DNA from 3 places in the Photobacterium sp. GSS17 genome. Region 2 is predicted to be linked to each of the others. Evidence: riboswitches for the same ligand, from Rfam matches in the RefSeq annotation. Region 2 holds a riboswitch; each other region holds the start of a gene.
The links. Region 2 has a riboswitch for lysine ahead of PGW97_RS23930 (Na+/H+ antiporter NhaC family protein). Riboswitches for the same ligand answer to the same signal wherever they lie in the genome.

Region 1: linked by a shared signal. The riboswitch ahead of lysC (lysine-sensitive aspartokinase 3) and the one ahead of PGW97_RS23930 (Na+/H+ antiporter NhaC family protein) in region 2 are both predicted to bind lysine.
Region 3: linked by a shared signal. The riboswitch ahead of PGW97_RS11360 (Na+/H+ antiporter NhaC family protein) and the one ahead of PGW97_RS23930 (Na+/H+ antiporter NhaC family protein) in region 2 are both predicted to bind lysine.

Annotation. Positions count from the first base shown of each region.
Region 1 is NZ_CP117517.1:3,257,022-3,261,257, forward strand. It holds gene PGW97_RS14800 (PglL family O-oligosaccharyltransferase) at 1-681, shown strand, start outside; gene PGW97_RS14805 (pyridoxal-phosphate-dependent aminotransferase family protein) at 831-1,949, opposite strand; lysine riboswitch at 2,195-2,387, shown strand; gene lysC (lysine-sensitive aspartokinase 3) at 2,592-3,896, shown strand; gene metH (methionine synthase) at 4,057-4,236, opposite strand, start outside.
Region 2 is NZ_CP117518.1:1,665,828-1,670,063, reverse strand. It holds gene PGW97_RS23940 (GntP family permease) at 1-109, shown strand, start outside; gene PGW97_RS23935 (hypothetical protein) at 257-673, opposite strand; gene PGW97_RS23930 (Na+/H+ antiporter NhaC family protein) at 976-2,568, opposite strand; lysine riboswitch at 2,653-2,822, opposite strand; gene PGW97_RS23925 (aspartate kinase) at 3,137-4,236, opposite strand, start outside.
Region 3 is NZ_CP117517.1:2,543,731-2,547,966, reverse strand. It holds gene PGW97_RS11370 (lytic murein transglycosylase) at 1-244, shown strand, start outside; gene PGW97_RS11365 (DUF3037 domain-containing protein) at 619-1,011, opposite strand; lysine riboswitch at 1,379-1,562, shown strand; gene PGW97_RS11360 (Na+/H+ antiporter NhaC family protein) at 1,661-3,256, shown strand; gene PGW97_RS11355 (thymidine kinase) at 3,486-4,064, shown strand.

The sequences.
Region 1 (4,236 bases), on a different replicon from region 2:
CTGGGACTGTTGCTGGCCGCCGCCGCCGTCTTTCTGAAAATCCGCAAAGCCCGGGCTGGCACCCAATTAGCACTGGTTGGCCTGTTCTTGCCGATTACCCTACATACCCAGCTGGAGTATCCGTTTTACCACTCCCTACCGCACTGGGTGATGTTCATTATCCTGATCTACTGGGTGGACAATCTGACCGCCAAATACTACCGCCGTCAGGTGGAGTATGTGCTGTCCATTCGGGGACTGGTTCTGATCCTGCCGGTGCTCACCACTGGTTTCATGACCACTACCCTGTACTCGGGCCATCAATTAACCCAGTTTGAGACCCGCCAACCGGCCAATATTGACTACCTGCTGAAGGTCAACAATCCATGGGCCTGGCAGGATCGATTTGAGTGGGATCTGCACGTCACCCAGCTGCAGGTTGGGATTGCCACCGCCAACCCGGCACTGATTCAGACGTATATTGCATGGGCTCGCCAAAAAGCCCTGATCTGGCCACGCCCCACGCTGTACCAAAACCTGATTGCTGCGTACCAGCATCTCGGTGAAACCGCGCTGGCCGAGCAGGTACAACAGGAAGCCCGCTACCTGTTCCCAGGGCAGATTTTTGCGCCAGCCGCTAAAGCAGAACCTGTCACATCGGGTGCGGTCGTCCTGACGGCTCCTCCCGCAGTCACTGACTAGGTGCCCCCGGAGCAAGCATCCGCTCCATAGGACACAGCCATAAAAAACGGCTACCGGAAGGTAGCCGTTTTGGTCTCGACCTGCCTGTTCCGGGCAGCGCCTGCCCGAACAGTAGCAAAACGAAAGAGCCTGACTGAACAGGCCGACACTTATTTCAGGGTCGACTCCAGCGCTTTCAGGCACAGCGCAACGTTCTCGCTGCGTGCAGCATAGCCCATCAGGCCAATCCGCCAGGCTTTACCTGCCAGCGCGCCCAGTCCGGCACCAATTTCCAGATTATAACGTTCCAGCAGGGTTTTACGCACCTGCGCATCATCTACCCCGGCAGGAATATGCACCGCATTCAATTGTGGTAAGCGGTATGCCTCATCAACCACAAACTCGATACCCAGTTGTTCCAATCCTTCACGCAATTCCAGATGGACGTCACGGTGACGCTGCCAGGCATTTTCCAGCCCTTCATTTTTCAGCAGCACCAACGCTTCATGCAGGGCATACAGGCTGTTTACCGGCGCTGTATGGTGGTAACTGCGTTTACCTTCGCCGCTCCAGTAGCCCAGAACCAGACTTTGATCGAGAAACCAGCTTTGTACTTTGCTTTGACGGCTCTGAATTTTCTCCACCGCACGCGGAGAGAACGTCAGAGGCGACAGACCAGGCACACAGGACAGGCATTTCTGGCTGCCGGAGTACACCGCATCCAGTTGCCATTCATCCACCAGCAGCGGTACGCCACCCAGCGAGGTCACCGCATCCACGATAGTCAGACAATCGTGCCGACGTGCCAGCTTAGCGATTGCCTCGGCATCAGTCAGCGCACCGGTCGACGTTTCAGCGTGGACAAACGCGACAATCTTCGCATCCGGGTGTGCCTCAAGGGCTTCAGCCACTGACTGCGGATCAACCGGTTCACCCCAGGCGTTGTCCACCATCACCGCAACACCGCCGCAGCGTTCCACGTTTTCACGCATCCGGTCACCAAACACACCGTTGCGGCAGACAATCACTTTGTCGCCCGGCTCAACCAGGTTCACAAAGCAAGCCTCCATCCCGGCACTGCCAGGCGCAGAGACCGCAATCGTGAACGGGTTAGTTGTCTGGAAAGCATATTGCAGCAGCTGTTTCAGCTCATCCATCATCCCGATGAACAGCGGATCCAGGTGACCGATGGTCGGACGACTCAGGGCCTGTAACACCTGCGGATAAATATCTGATGGACCCGGTCCCATGAGTGTACGCTGTGGCGGATAAAAACTACCAATTGTCATTATTATTTCTCCCTGATGGTAAGGCCTGTTGGTGTAAGGTACGTACTGACTATATCAGGTCTGATCGCAAGTTGCGTCTCTTGTGACAGCGCTGTTTTTGCCCCCTGCGATTCCTCCGTCCGGGAAAGACAAAAAATTTGCAATTATTTTGCATATTCTGCCCCGCCATGATTGACAAAAGACTCTCAAATCCGCTTCAATAGAGCACGTTTTTTGTTCATCCTGAGATGCACCTTATCTCAGGGGCAGACAGAAGAGGAGCGTTACCCAGGTATCTAGGATTGCGGGGCCCCACCCCAAGGCAGTCTGGAGAGGGGGAGTAGCGCCGAGATATGTTGTGACAGGGGGCATGGCATATCGGCTTGGAAGGTTGAATCCTTCTGGCTGTCACCTTTCCAGACGATATAGGTAGTGGAAAGGTGGGGAGCTTCTGGTTGTTGTACCTGACTACATCCTACCTTATTGCTCTCCTGACATTTGCGTCGGGATCTTGATCCCGGGTCATTCCCCCTAAATTTAAGAACGTTTTTACACTTCTGATTGGGAGACCTTGTTTTGAGCTTTGTAAATACTAACTTTACTGTTCCTCCACCAATTACTGTAGCGAAATTTGGCGGCACCAGTGTAGCCGATCATGCCGCCATGAGTCGAAGCGCAACGATTATCAAGGACAACCCAGCTGCTAAAGTGGTATTAATCAGTGCGTGTTCCGGCGTAACCAATCTGCTGGTTGAATTAGCAAATGGAATTGCCGACAACGAGCAGCGCTCACAACGGCTACAACAACTTCGAACGATTCACCAATCGATCATTGATCAGTTGACTCACCCGGAAGCGGTAGCAGCTGAGATCGACCAACTTCTGACAGACGTTGAAGCCCTGGCCAAGCAAACTGCCAGCGCCCCTTCCGTGCAACTGACCGATCAGCTGGTCGCCCACGGCGAATTACTGTCGACTTTTCTTTTTACCCAAATTCTTAACGAAATGGGGGCTAAAGCTACCCGTTTTGATATTCGCCCGGTAATGCGTACCGATAGCCAGTTCGGCAAAGCCGTACCGGATGTGGATGCAATTCGCCAGTTGGCCAGTGAGCAACTGCAACCGCTGCTCCAGTCTGATCAAATTATTGTCTCTCAGGGCTTTATCGGTTCTGATGAAACCGGCCAGACAACGACGCTGGGCCGTGGCGGCAGCGATTACAGTGCAGCACTGGTTGCCGAAGCTATCAGTGCAGAAATTCTGGAGATCTGGACCGACGTTCCGGGGATGTACAGCACCGATCCGCGTATTACAGCCAACGCCATGCCAATCCAGGAAATCAGCTTCAGTGAAGCCTCTGAAATGGCTAACTTCGGGGCAAAAATTCTGCACCCGTCGACGTTGCTGCCAGCCATCCGCCAGCAAATTCCGGTGTTCATCGGTTCTTCAAAAGCACCGGAACAAGGTGGAACCTGGATTCGCCAGCACGTGGCCCAGCCACCAAAATTCCGGGCACTGGCCCTGCGCTGCAACCAGACCCTGGTCACCCTGACCAGCCTGAATATGTTCCATGCCTACGGCTTCCTGTCAGAAGTCTTCCGCATCCTTGGTGAACATAAGGTGTCTGTTGATCTGATCACAACGTCTGAAGTCAGCGTTTCACTGACCCTGGATCAGACCAACACCGGCGGCGGTGCACCAAGCCTGCCAGCCGCAGCAACAGAGGCTCTCAGCAAGCTGTGCCGTGTGGAAGTGGAACAGGATCTGTGCCTGGTTGCACTTATCGGCAACAAACTGGGCGAAGCCCCGGGAGCAGCCACTCAGGTCTTTGGCAAGCTGGACAACTACAGTCCGCGCATGATCTGCTTTGGCGCCAGCCCGCACAACCTGTGTTTCCTGGTCAAAACCAGCGAATCGCGCGAAGTGGTTAAAACCCTCCACGCCGCCCTGTTTGAGGCCGCGAAGTAACCCAAGTTCGGGACACAAAAAAGGCGCTCATGATGAGCGCCTTTTTCATATCAGCGTATGATTGTTGCCGTGTTGGTGTTCCCGATGGGTGTCACCTGTAAAAAAACAGGCCCCGCAGCTGTGGCATCCGGGGCCTTTGAGTCATTACGCCTTTGCTGCATTACAATGACAGGTTCGGCCCCAGCCATTTTTCCGCTTCAACCAGATCCCAGCCTTTGCGCTCGGCATAGCTATCACGCTGATCTTCCTGAATTTGTGCCACAGCAAAATAGCGTGAGTCCGGATGTGAGAAGTACCAGCCTGAGACCGACGCTCCCGGCCACATAGCATAGCTGGTGGT
Region 2 (4,236 bases):
TCTGACGCACCGCCAAAGCTACGGGGATATTGCTGTGGTGACCATGGCGATTCCACTGCTGGCTGCCTTTACGGTGATAGTGGTACACCTGACGACCGGGCTTGTGTAGCGAGCCTATGTAATCAATTGATGTGCAAGTGATTTTAGCCTAGCCACTTACGCTTATTCACTTAAGCGTAGCCACAAAACCTGGCTGCTATTCTCACACTGAAACGCCCCTGCGCTTACCGCGATATGCGGTCTGCTGACAGGGGCGTTATTCTTGCTGGCAGGGCTGCACGTAAATCGCGTCTGTCGGAAAGCGGCCATCCCGGCTGGGATGCTGGCTGTGCAACCGGCATAAGTCGTGATGGATACTGATCGCCTGCACCCGAAAATTCTCGGTGTGCCACTGACCATCTTCCCGGATACGAATTTGCAAATTTTCGCCGTTACTGACGTGTTCGGGCAGACGAATGTCATAGGTATCGCTGAATGCCAGCAGCCAGTAATCGTCCATGGTTACCAGACGACCTGTCCCCGGTGTTGTGACCGCACTGACATAATCCAGTTTCTGGGCAGCATGCACCGGAAACACTGCGGAAAACACACTCATCCCGACCGCAATCATAGCGCCCCGCAGCGCCCTGAATCTTGCCATCGCTGGGATAGGTCTTGCGATGCTACCGCTCATAGACACCTACCTCTCATAGACACCTACTACTCATTGATACCTACCGCTCATAGACACCGACTATGAATAGGTACCTAGCTGCCATAACAACTCATCACGAAGTGACGGTGATAGATTTAACTATAGTGCGGCCCTGTGGCTAGCCCGGACAAGAAAAGAGACACCGCTGATGCATGAAAGCCACAACAAAAATGCCAACACAAAAAAGCCACGCAAAAAAGCGATGACAGCAAAGCGAATAGAAAAAAGCCTCCGGCACTTGAACGTGCGGAGGCTTTGCATGAAGAGGGCGGATTTACCGGTTAAGCTTCAGACGATGCAAGACTGAGCTCGGGGTTGCTCTGACGACGGCGAAGGGCAAACAGGCAGAAGGCCACAAACCAGACACTGCTGGCGGCGACACCCAGCCAGGACGAATGGGTAAAGCCCATGACCAGATAGCCGAGCAGTGCACCGAACGCGACTGAACCGGCATAAGGTAGCTGAGTGAGCACGTGGTCCATATGGTGACAACCGGCACCCGTTGCCGACAGGATACTGGTGCTGGAAATCGGTGAGCTGTGATCGCCAAAAACTGCGCCAGCCAGTACGGCGGACAGCATCGGCAGTAACATGGTGATGTCACTGGCTGCCGCAATGTCACCGGCCAGCGGCAGCATGATGCCAAATGTTCCCCAGCTGGTGCCAGTGGCAAACGCCATGACACATGACAGCAGGAAGACGACGGCTGGCAACAGTTCTACCGGCAGACTGCCCTGTGACAGTGACGCGAGGTAAACGCCGGTTTGCATGTCGCGTACTACGGTGCCGATTGTCCAGGCAAACAGCAGAATAATGATCGCAGGCATCATGGCTGAGATTCCTTGCGGCGCGGCTTTCAACCAGATTTTTGCCGACAGTTTTAGGCGTAATGCCAGACCCATCGAGACCACCAGGCTGCAGATTGCACCGTATACCAGCGACAGGCCAACGTTGGTATTTTCAAACGCGCCGATCAGGCTGAAGGCTTGTCCTTTACCGGACAGCACATCCGCACCGGACTGAACCATGAAAAAGACGGTTGCCGCGGTCAAGGTCAGGATCGGCAACACCATATCAATCATCCCGCCCTGAGCGGTTTCTGGTGTTTCCATATCCAGACCCGGCGGACGGCCTTTACTGTGATCCCACAGCTGACCTTGCTGGGCGCGGGCTTCATGCTTTCGCATCGGCCCGATATCCAGCTGGAATGCAATAACACAAATCACCATCAGTAGGGTAAAGACCGCGTACAGATTCATCGGCATCATTTCGACAAAGGCGGCGATCGGGCTTTGGTCTGTTAGCTGGTGGGCCGCAAGAATACCGCCGACCAGTGCGATAATGTAGGCACCCCAGGAGGAAATCGGCATCAGGACGCACACTGGTGCGGCGGTTGAATCCAGCAGGTAGGCCAGCTTGGCGCGTGAAATCTGAAACCGGTCGGTCACTGGTCGGCAGATAGCGCCAACAGACAGGCTGTGAAAGAAATCATCAATGAAGAAGATGAAAACCATCAGCCCGGTCAGGGACTTGGCACTACGGCGATCCTTGCACCGTACGGCTGCCCAGTCGGCAAAGGCCTGAGTGGCACCGGACACACTCATCAGACTGATCAGTGCACCGAGCAACAACATGAAAATCAGCATGTTGACGTTATCGTGGTTTAGGGCACCGCCGCTCCAGAAGATAGCCACTATTTTCTGATACAGGTAGTTCAGGGTCTGGGACAGGGAAAATTGGTTCAGCATCAGGGCACCGGCAACGATACCTGCACCCAGTGACAGCAGTACCTGTCGGGTGACGACAGCCAGCAACACCGCCAGCAAGGGGGGAAGCACGGACCAGGCAGAATCCGCAAAAGGAACAAGGCTCATGATCTCATTTCACCTACAACTTAAAGGTGGAGATCTACCAAAAGGACATGTAACGAAATCGACAACCAAGGCATGACGTGTTACCCCTTAGGTAGCGCTCCATAGGAAAAACTATGGCAGTGCTGCGCCTGTTCGACGCAGCCCCAGCGGCTGAGTTTGATGACTCAGTCACTTCGGCGCTGACTCCTTTCCCCGGCTTCATCGGTATCACCCTCTGCTCGGTTACTGATAGGCAGCGCGCCTCTACTGATTTAGGGTTGCTGCGAGCAGACACGGGTCTGCCCACAGCAAATGTTATTATATACGGCTAGTTAGCGATGTCAGCATACAATTCACTTTCAATGACTATTAATTCAGCACTATGAATTGCTTTCGATCAAGGAACTGTTGAACAAAGCGCTGTGGCGGAAAAAACGCTGGCTGACAGAGCGGTGAATCCTTAAACCTCAATCCAGCACAGCGAAGCGACTGACCGTTTAGAGACAACACCGCCGGGGTAAAAGTCCCGGCAGTTGGTTGATTAGTTGGTTGATTGATATGCTGATTGGTTGATATGCCGTTAGTAGTATCAGGCAACGTGGGCCGATTGGCACTCAGTCAGGGAGTCCGGCGGTGTGTGCGTCTCTGCAGGCAGGGCGAAGAACTGCTCATGCAGCGTGCAAATGGCACTCTGGTAGTCATTGTCATCGACCACAAACTGCACGTTGACGTTACGTACCGATGAGTGGGCGGCAATCGGAAAACATTCTGCCTGCATCAGCGCTTGCATCCCCCGCCGCAGTGCCTCATTGGTGTTTATGTTGGCCCCGATGGCAGAAATCATTGCGACCAGTCGCCCGGTAATGGCGGCTTTCGGATATCGTTTCTCCGCCTTATATAACACCTGATTAAGGTTATCGGCACCACCGGTCAGGTAGTAGGTGATTGAGTTTGCGTTCATCTCTTTGCCAATTAAGTTGACGCTCGACTCACGAATCAGTTGCATGATGTCGTAGCCGACATTATCAACGTGACCTACCATCGCCTGATCAAACAGATGCAGCGCAAATACTTTGTCCCGCCCGGCAATGATTTCAACCCGATCCTGCGAGGGGGTAAAGGCATTTGAAATCAGCGTACCCGTGTGCTCTGGCTCAAAGGTGTTCTTGATTTTCAACTCGATATTGTTCTGGCGAAGTCCGGAAGCGGCATTGGGGTGGATCGCTTCCATCCCCAGATTCGCGAGCTGATCGGCCACATCGTAGTTTGTTTCCCCCATAGGCAGAACCGACTCTGGCCCCACGATGCGCGGATCTGCGCTGCTGAGGTGATATTCCTTATGGATGATGGCCTGCCGCGCGCCGGTCAGCACCGCGATGCGGCTAAAGGTCATCTCGCTGTAACCGCGGTCGTACGTTTTCATCAGTCCTTCGTCACAATAGGCGTAACCGGTGACGATAGGCAGTTCCTGACCCAGGTCGATATCGGCAAACGCCTGATTAATGACATCATCCAGATCACCGGTGTACTGATTGTTCCAGCTGGACAGGTCAACAAAGCGCGCATTGATACCCAGCGTTTTCAGCTTCAGGGCGGTATTGAAGGCGCTGTGCGCCTCACCGATGGAGGAGAGAAACTCTCTGACCTGAGGCAGATAGTGGCGCAACGTGAACTGGCCGAATTCGCACA
Region 3 (4,236 bases), on a different replicon from region 2:
TGCCACATTGCTGGGTGTTCAGCCAGAGAAAGGCCGTTCGTTGTCTGAGTGGCAGAAGTTGGGTGTACGCCGTATGAATGGGCAGGATTTACCAGATACTGCGATTGATGCATGGCTTATTCAACCTGATGATAATCGTGGAAGGGCATATTTGGTGTATGGCAATTATCAGTCACTATTAAAATGGAATCGGTCTCACTATTTTGCATTGGCTGTGAGTTATTTGGCAGACAGTATTCGCTAAATATTGCTTGGTGAAATGAATGGAAAGCCAGACTTTAACGTCTGGCTTTTTTGTACATTTCAGCGGACAGACCACAAGCAAAATATTTCCATTATCTTTGGCCGATGAAGCATCGAATAACGCGATAGCGCTATATTCAGTGACGGGTATTTAGAATAGTGACAGTGGCGAGTTGAAATAAGCAAAAATGTGATGGTAACTATAAATTATGAATAAATGAAAATCTTTCAGCGGGACATCTCAAGGTAAAGTAAATACTCTATAAGTAATCCGGATTTTATTATTTTATTTATTTTCAATAGCTTATGATTATGTTGCGGGTAAGAAAAAACCCGGTATAAAACCGGGTTTTTATAAGATTCAGAGGTAGGAGATTAGATCTCAAAATCTTCCAGAGATTTACCTTCATCCAGCGCTTTTTTCAGTGCGCTTGGTGTACGGCCTTGGCCTGTCCAGGTTTTCTCATCACCGTTTTCATCAATGAAACGGTATTTCGCTGGACGCTGAGCACGTTTTTTAGGTGCTTTGCTGATAGCGGCAAGCAGTTCTTCTGGATCGATACCGTCAGCAATTAGCATGTCACGGTATTGAGTCAGTTTCTCCATGCGTTCTTCTTCTTTTGCACGCTCTTCAGCTTCTGCTTCTTCACGCTCAGTAACGATTGTTTGAAGCTTTTCCAGCGCTTCCTGAAGTTGCTCCAGAGAATATTCACGAGATAGGGCACGCAGGCTTCGGAGGTTTAATAGCACTTTCATTGCATCAGACATTTTTATTTCCTGTTGGAGTAATACTATGAAAATAATATTAGCAGTCTTAAATCAATAATTGCAATAACTAAAATGGTTATTATGAGCCTGAATATAAATAATTTTGCGCTTATTATCGGCATGTTAACTTAAGTAATTAACCATTCTTAATAATGGGATTAACAGCGACAGGAATTAACATTGTGGCAGGGGATAAGTGACCAATTTAATAAAACGGAATGAGTTTCATATAAGCTGGCTTAATATCGGTTTGCCTGGGGTGGTGGTTTTTTAATCACTCAGGCAAGACTATTCACTATTAATGTTAATTTTTTCACTTCAAGTTGTTGCAATCAGATCTTAAAGCCGTAGAATCGACTATACCTTGACCAAGGGTAGAGGCGCATCGTCTATCAGTAGCAAGTCGGAGGGTGATTCCGATGAGGGCTTGCAAAAGGAGCCGGTGCCGAAGTGAGAGAGGGCCATCATGCCTGCTCGCTGGGGTTGTCATCGAATAGAGGCAACACTGCCATAGTATATAATTACATTAACTATGGAGCGCTACTGTGGAGTCGGAAAAGGGGCACCTCTCTTTCTTTCACTCATTTTTCACGTTTTTAAAACGTGGCCAGCAGTAGATCTCCAACCAAGATCGGTTGTAGTAGAGATCATGAATATTGTAGATTTTTCACACTCCGCTGTGTCTGTGTTGCCCCCGCTGGTGGCACTGGGCCTGGCTATTGCGACGCGTCGCGTCTTGTTGTCTCTGGGCGTAGGTATTCTGCTTGGTGCCTTATTGCTAAATGATTATTCCGTTACGGGAATGGCCGGATATATCGGCAACACTGTAAAGGGATTATTCATTGAGGACGGCGGCATTAACACCTGGAATATGAGCATTGTCGCGTTTCTGGTGTTGCTGGGTATGACTACCGCTTTGTTGACCCTGTCCGGGGGAACCCGTGCGTTCGCTGAGTGGGCACAAACGAAAATTAAAAGTAAGCGTGGCGCAAAACTACTGGCTGCATTTCTGGGCGTATTCATTTTTGTAGACGACTATTTTAATAGCCTGGCTGTCGGTTCAATTTCTCGCCCGGTCACGGACCGTTTTTATGTGTCCCGTGCCAAGCTGGCTTATATTCTTGATTCAACTGCTGCGCCAATGTGTGTGCTGATGCCGGCCTCTAGCTGGGGGGCTTACATTATCACGCTTATCGGCGGCATTCTGGTGACACACGGTGTCACTGAATACACACCTCTGGGGGCATTCCTGCAACTGGCCCCGATGAACTTCTATGCGATTTTCGCCCTGCTGATGGTATTTGTTGTTGCCTGGTTCCAGCTGGATATCGGCTCAATGAAAAAACACGAGCTGGAAGCAAGCCATTGCCGCGGCTTTGATGAAGGGGATGATGACACCCTGGCGAAAGACCTGAACGATGAACTGGAAATTCAGGAAAGTGAGCACGGCCGCGTAGGCGATCTGGTGATGCCGATTGTGGCTCTGATCGTGGCAACGTTCTTCTTTATGATTTTCACTGGTTATCAGGCGCTGCTGGCAGGCGGTAAAGCCTTTGATGTTCTGGGCGCGTTTGAAAATACCGATGTGGGTGCCTCTCTGGTATACGGTGGGCTAATCGGCCTGGCGGCTGCCATGATTCCAGTGCTGCGTCAGCGTATTCCTGCCGGTGAAGTAGTTTCCACGCTGTGGATTGGTGCTAAGTCAATGTTTGGTGCGATTCTGATCCTGCTGTTCGCCTGGAGCATTGGTAGTGTGATCAGCGATATGGCGACCGGTAAATACCTGTCGACCCTGGTTGAAGGCAGCATCAATCCGATGTTCCTGCCTGCGATCCTGTTCCTGCTGGCAGGGCTGATGGCGTTCTCAACCGGTACCTCTTGGGGAACATTCGGTATCATGCTTCCAATCGCCGGTGATCTGGCTGCGGCAACTGACATTATGCTGATGCTGCCGATGCTGGGTGCTGTACTGGCAGGCTCGGTGTTTGGTGATCACTGTTCACCGATTTCAGATACCACTATTCTGTCGTCTACTGGTGCGCGTTGTCATCACATTGACCACGTGTCAACGCAGCTGCCGTATGCGCTGGCTGTCGCTGTGGTATCGACAGTGGGCTTCCTGGTACTGGGTTTCACCAGCTCACTGGCGGTGTCGTTCATGAGCGCAACTGTTATGTTTGTGGTGGTGTGTGCGATCCTGTCCTGGTTGTCTCGCCGTCCTAGTGAGTTGGCCGCGAAAGCCTGAACAATCTCTTAGGTTCAGCGTTAAGCTTGAACGCTAAGTCCTTATACTGTAATGAAAAGCCTGCCATGTGCAGGCTTTCTTTTTGGCGGTTTGTGGCAGTTGCTCTGATCCGGATGACACAAGCGATCTGGCAACGGGTGACACAGCTCCTTTTAATTTGGCTGGGATTTCTGTAGCATCTCGCCAGTTTTTTCTTACCATTCTAAAGATAATCAGAGAAGCTTACTTAATGGCTCAGATGTACTTCTATTACTCGGCAATGAATGCGGGTAAATCTACCACCTTGTTGCAGTCATCGTTTAATTACCGTGAGCGTGGGATGACGCCGGTTATTTTTACTGCGGCAATTGACGACCGTTACGGGAAGGGGAAAGTCAGTTCACGTATTGGTCTGCAGGAAGATGCTGAGCTATTTTCCGTGACGGACGATCTGTATGCGCGTTTGCAGGATATGAATGCGACGCAGAAGCTGGATTGTGTGCTGGTTGATGAATGTCAGTTTTTGACGAAAGAGCAAGTTTACCAACTGACAGAAGTGGTCGATAAGCTGCATATTCCGGTGCTGTGCTATGGCTTACGGACAGATTTCCGCGGTGAATTGTTTGAGGGCAGCCGCTATCTGCTGGCCTGGGCTGACAAACTGGTTGAACTCAAAACAATCTGCCACTGCGGCCGTAAAGCCAATATGGTGATTCGTCAGGATGAGCACGGCAATGCAATTGCTGATGGTGATCAGGTCGTGATTGGCGGCAATGAACGTTATGTCTCGGTGTGTCGTACTCACTACAAAGACGCGCTCGAAAAATAACGTTGCCCTTGCGCTGTGTCGGATATGTCCGCTGAAGTTGGTTTTTCAGCATAGCTTTGTCCGGCATGGTGGACGCATGAATGAATAATAAAGCCCGGCCTGTAGAGCCGGGCTTTTGTTTTATTCGATTTGCTTAGGTACTCTTTAAACGGTTTATTTAATTGCTTTATTT